Bosea vaviloviae: one gene and its partner. The protein of the gene in region 2 interacts with the protein of the main gene of each other region in a pairwise test. Links are inferred from orthologs where the notes say so. Each region holds a gene or a part of one and is shown on either strand. Other genes may lie near its edges.

Region 1 (2,860 bases), 4.0 Mb from region 2 along the record:
TCGCTCGCAGGCAGAGAAAATCTCAGCCTAAGAGAGGACCCGTCATGCCCGTTAAGCCGCCGCGCCCGCGCCTGCCCTCCCTCAACGCCTTGCGGGCCTTCGAGGCGGCGGCGCGCTGCGAGAGCTTCGTCAAGGCAGCCGAAGAGCTCGGCGTCACGGCCGGCGCGGTGACGCAGCAGATCCGGCAGTTGGAGGCATGGCTCGGCTTCCCGCTGTTTCGCCGCCTCGCCCAGCGGGTGGAACTTACGGAGGGCGCGCGCAACGCCCTGCCCAAGCTGACGCGCGGCTTCGATACGCTGGGACAAGCCGTGCAGGACTTACGCGCAGGGCAGGACTTGAACGCCGGGCATGAAGGCCGCGCACTGACCATCGCCGCCCTGCCCTGCATCGCCCAGCTCTGGCTCTCGCCGCGCCTGGCCGCGCTGCAGGCGGCGTTTCCCGGACTGCAGATCTCGGTCTCCGCGATGGAGCAACCGCCGGATCCACGCCGCGAGCCGCATGATCTGGCGCTGTTTTATCTCGGCCCCGAGGCGCGCCCCGTCGATGCGCTGACGTTGGGTCCGGACGCGATCCTGCCGGTCTGCGCGCCGGCACTGGCGCGCACGCTCACAAGCGTCAATGATCTGGCGCGCGCGACCTTGCTGCATGACGCTGTCTGGCGGGATGATTGGCGGCGCTGGCTCGCCTTCACGGGGTGCATCGGGACGATCGACCCGGCCCGCGGCCCTTCCTTCTCGCTCTACAGCCTGGCGCTCGACGCCGCGCTCTCGGGCTCCGGTGTGCTGATGGGCCGGATGAGCCTGATTGCGCCGCATCTGCGCGACGGCAGGCTTGCCGCCCCCTTCATGGACGCGATGCCGACCGGAGACGCGCTGACGCTCGTCCTGAACTCACAAGCAAGCGCGCATGCCAGCCGGCGCGAGATCGCGCGCAGCCTGCTCGATCACGTCGCATTCGGACGGCTTGGTCCGAATGCGAAAAACGTGATCGATCCTAAAAGCTGAGCGCATTGCTCTTGCGAAAAACCGGTACCCACTTTTTCGCGCAATGCTCTCGAAATGCAGGCGCAATCAGCTCAGATCGCGCTGCCGCAATCCCCGGCCAGGATCTGATCCATCGAGCGCGACGGCTCGGCGCAGCCGGCCTCGCCGACGACCTTGGCCGGCACGCCGGCGACGGTCTTGTTGCGCGGCACGGCCTGCAGCACGACCGAGCCTGCTGCGACGCGGGCGCATTGGCCGATCTCGATATTGCCGAGGATCTTGGCGCCGGCGCCGATCAGCACACCCTTGCGGATCTTGGGGTGGCGGTCGCCGCCCTGCTTGCCGGTTCCGCCCAGCGTCACGTCCTGCAGCATCGAGACATCGTCCTCGATCACCGTGGTCTCGCCGACGACGAGGCCGGTGGCATGGTCGAGGAAGATGCCCTTGCCGATCACCGCGGCCGGGTTGATATCGGTCTGGAACACTTCCGATGAGCGGCTCTGCAGATAAAGCGCGAAATCGCGCCGCCCCTGCCGGTGCAGCCAATGAGCCAGCCTATGGGCCTGCAAGGCGTGGAAGCCCTTGAAGAACAGCACCGGCTCCAGCACCCGGTAGCAGGCCGGGTCGCGGTCCATCACCGCGAGCGCATCGGCCCGTATGCCCTGACTGATCTCCGGATCGGCAATAAGCGCCTCCTCGAAAGCCTGCGCGATCAGATCGGCTGGAACAGCCACATGCCCGAGGCGCATCGCGACGCGGTGGCTGACCGCCGCCTCGAAGCTCGGCTGGTTCAGCACGGAGGCCGTGATCAGACTGGCAAGCGACGGCTCGCTGGCGACCGCAGCTTCAGCCTCGCGCCGCAACCTGGCCCAGACGGGATCGACACGGTCGAGCCCGGTAGCGGGATCGCGTGCTTCTATGACGGAGCGCCCAGACGGCATGATCATTCTCCGATGGAGACGTAAGACGAATTCAAACTCTAGCACATTGCGGTGGCGAACCGCCAAACGCGAAAGCGCGGAAGTGTCAGATCGGCCCCGCACCCGCTTGAATCAAGACCGCAGCCGCCGGGCGCAAAACCCTGAAGGGACTCCGCTTTCCCGCCCGCCGGCCCGCCCGTTCAGACCCGCGCCAGGAAATCCAGCACCGCCTGTTTGTGGCTCTTGTCGCCGACGGCGAGATTGTGGTCGCGGCCTTCGATGTCGAACGCTTCGGCATTCGGGATCAACGCCGCAAGCTCCGGCCCGGAACCCGCGACATCGTCCTTCGTGCCGACGCTGACCAGGGTCGGCACCGCGATCTGCCCGACTTGTGCAGCGGTCAAGGTCTGGCGCGAGCCCCTGATGCAGGCGGCGAGCGCCCTGAGATCGCTCTTGGTCGCATCGGCAAAGGCGCGGAACATCCGCTGCATCGGGTCGGTCAGGACATCGAGCGAGGGCGCCTCCATGGCATCCGCAATGCCGAGCGGCAGGCCGACGCCCTCGACCAGATGGATGCCGAGCCCGCCGAGCAGCAGCGCCCGCAGGCGATCTGGATGCGCCAGCGCCAGATGCGCCGAGATCCGCGCGCCCATCGAATAGCCCATCACCGCGGCCTGCGAGATATCGAGATGGTCCATCAGGCAGCGCACATCCTCGGCCATGATCTGCGAGGAATAGGCGGCCGGCTCATAGAGCTTCTCGCTCTGGCCATGGCCGCGATTGTCGAGCGCGACGACACGGTATCCGGCATGGGTCAGCGTTTTCGTCCATTGGGTGTTGACCCAGTTGACCATATGGCTGGAGCCGAAGCCGTGGACGAGCATGACCGTCTCGCCGCGCGCAACCTCGCTTGTCGGCGCGAGGTCGATATAGGCGAGATTGACTCCGTCGGATGAG
Region 2 (2,939 bases):
GAAGGCGCCTCCGACCATCTCGTCAGCGAGGCGCTCTATCTGTCGGACCCCGAGGGCAACGGCATCGAGATCTATCGCGACCGCCCGCGCGCCGATTGGCCGCGCCGTGACGGCGCGCTCAAGATGGCGACCGAGCGGCTCGATCTGCAGGCGCTGCTGAACGAGGCGCAGGCTGGCCCCTATGCCGGCATGCCCAACGGCACGCGCATGGGCCATATCCATCTGCGCGTCGGCGATACGGCTGAGGCTGAGGCTTTCTACGCCGGCAAACTCGGCTTCGACCTGATGGTGCGCTATCCCGGCGCGAGCTTCCTCTCCAGCGGCGGTTATCACCACCACATCGCCGGCAATATCTGGAACAGCCGTGGCGCGAGCGCACGCGGCGAGGGCGAGACTGGGCTCGGCTTCTTCGAGCTGGTGGCTCGCGATGCCGGGGATTTCGAGGCGATGCGCCGGCGTATCCTGGCTGCCGGCGGCAGCGAGGATGCCAAGGGACCCGCGATCGCCGATCCCTGGGGCAACAGGCTCGTACTGCGCCGCTAACAGGCTGGGCGGGCTCAGCGTTCCAGCAGATGCGTGCGCGTCGCGCCGCTGAGATCGCGCCGGAAACCTTCCGCATCCCAGAAGGCGGCGGCGCGGTCATCGGCAGCGCGCAAAGAGAGCCGCGCCGCCACGGCAAAGCCCTGCTGGATCAGGGCCGCCGCAATGGCGCGCCCGACGCCATGGCGGCGGCGGGCGGGACGCACATAGACATGACGCAGCCGGGCGAGCTCCGGCTCCGGGTCATAAGGGTCGGGCGTGAGGCCGCCCAGACCCGCCAATTCACCCTCCACATAGGCTGCGAAGAGCACAGGCAGGTCGCCATCGCCGGCATAGTCGCCGCGCGCGACCTCATCAGTCAGCCGGTCGAGGAAGGCGTAATCCTCGCCGGCCGCCTCTTGCCGCAAGGCCTCGAAACCGTCCGGCAGCGCAGCGCCGACGCGGACGATCTGAACCGAGGCCGGCGTCACAGACCCTCGAACAAGGCGCTCGAAATATAGCGCTCGGCGAAGGAGGGGATGATCACGACGATGGTCTTGCCGGCGTTCTCCGGCCGCGCGCCGACTTCGAGCGCCGCAGCCACCGCTGCCCCCGACGAGATGCCGGCGGGAATGCCCTCGCTCCTGGCAAGTGCGCGCGCCGTCTCGAAGGAGGTCTGATTGCCGACGGTGACGACCTCGTCGATCACCGAGCGGTCAAGGATGCCCGGCACGAAGCCGGCGCCGATGCCCTGGATCTTGTGCGGGCCGGGCGCGCCGCCCGACAGCACCGGCGAATCCTCGGGCTCGACCGCGATGATCTTCACGCCGGGGTTGCGCGCCTTGAGCACCTGGCCGACGCCGGTGATGGTGCCGCCCGTGCCGACGCCGGAGATGAAGATGTCGACCTTGCCGTCAGTGTCGTTCCAGATCTCCTCGGCGGTGGTCTTGCGATGGATTTCCGGATTATGCGGGTTCTCGAATTGCTGCGGGATGATCGAGCCCGGAATCTCCGCCTTGAGCTCCTCGGCCCGGGCGACAGCGCCGCGCATGCCGCCGGGACCGGGCGTCAGCACGAGCTCGGCGCCGAGCAGCGCCAGCATCTTGCGGCGCTCCAGCGACATCGTCTCCGGCATCACCAGGATCAGGCGATAGCCGCGCGCGGCGGCGACAAAGGCGAGCGCGATACCGGTATTGCCCGAGGTCGGCTCGATCAGCGTGCCGCCCGGTTTCAACGCGCCTGACGCCTCCAGCGCATCGACCATGTTGACGCCGATGCGGTCCTTGACGCTGGAGATCGGGTTGAAGAATTCGAGCTTGGCCAGGATCGTCGCCTTGACGCCACGCTCGGCCGGCAGGCGGTTGAGCTTGACCAGGGGGGTGTCGCCGATGGTGTCGGTGATCGATTCATAGACCCGGCCGCGGCCTGGGGCCTTGCTCGGAGCGGGGTGGAGCGTGCGCACTGCCTCGGTCATGGGATCCTCCTGGGAATGATCTTGATTGATGGCGACGCTAATTCAATTCACAGTCCATGTCGATGATAGACAATATATACAAATTTAGATTGTGAAATCAGTGGTCGCGCTGGCCCCGTCAAAGGCCGCTTCTCGCTCCGCCTGCTGGCACAGCTCCTCGACAGTGACTCCATCCAGTGTCGAGAGAAAGGCCTGCGAGGCTCGTTCCACTTGCGGGCCGACCACGAGGTCGATCAGGCGCGATTGCGGCAAGGGCCCGAGGCCATCCTCGCCAGCCTCCTGCATCGCCGCGCGCGCGATCTCGCCGGCGGTGATCCGGCGGCGCTCGCGCGCCAATTCATAGCCGCCGCGGGGGCCGCGCACCCCCTTCAGGATGCCGACCCGGACCAGCGCCTGCAGCAGCGTCTCGAGATGGCGCGGCGGCAGATCATGCCGCCCCGCCAGCATTTTGGCGGCGACCGGCGAGGGCCGCGCATGCAGGGCGATATCGACCACCGCCGCGATGGCGAGCAGGCTGCGACGCGAGAGCAGGTTCACGCGACGGCTCCCTTGACCGTATCCGACTTGACCGTGTCCGAGACGCCGGTCGAGCCGAAGCCGCCGGCGCCGCGCGCGGTTTCGTCCAGGATTGTCGTCTCGACGAGATGGGCCTGCGTGACCGGTGCGATCACCAATTGCGCGATGCGGTCGCCGCGACGGATCGTGAAGGGCTCCTGGCCGAGATTGATCAGGATGGCCGTGACCTCGCCGCGATAATCGCTGTCGACCGTGCCCGGCGCGTTGAGCAGCGTGATGCCATGCCTCAACGCCAATCCAGAGCGTGGGCGCACCTGCGCCTCGAAGCCCACCGGCAATTGCAGGGCAAGGCCGGTGGGAATCGCAATGCGCTCGCCGGGAGCCATGACGAGCATGCTCCCCTCTTCCAGCGCCGCGCGCAGATCAAGCC

What was found. The genes of interacting proteins can lie anywhere in the genome.
Region 1: the proteins of cysK (region 2) and cysE interact in binary tests that used the Escherichia coli proteins (3 or more experiments, as listed by UniProt). The link is inferred for Bosea vaviloviae from one-to-one orthologs.

What each region holds. Positions count from the first base shown.
Region 1 is NZ_CP017147.1:5,125,665-5,128,524, forward strand. It holds cysE (serine O-acetyltransferase), read right to left. Parts: upstream 1,925-2,860; coding sequence 1,076-1,924; downstream 1-1,075. Other genes in the region: BHK69_RS23570 (LysR substrate-binding domain-containing protein), read left to right, coding at 45-1,004; BHK69_RS23580 (alpha/beta fold hydrolase), read right to left, coding at 2,104-2,860.
Region 2 is NZ_CP017147.1:1,096,884-1,099,822, reverse strand. It holds cysK (cysteine synthase A), read right to left. Parts: upstream 1,994-2,939; coding sequence 1,007-1,993; downstream 1-1,006. Other genes in the region: dut (dUTP diphosphatase), read right to left, coding at 2,527-2,939; BHK69_RS05180 (RrF2 family transcriptional regulator), read right to left, coding at 2,078-2,530; BHK69_RS05190 (GNAT family N-acetyltransferase), read right to left, coding at 558-1,010; BHK69_RS05195 (VOC family protein), read left to right, coding at 1-543.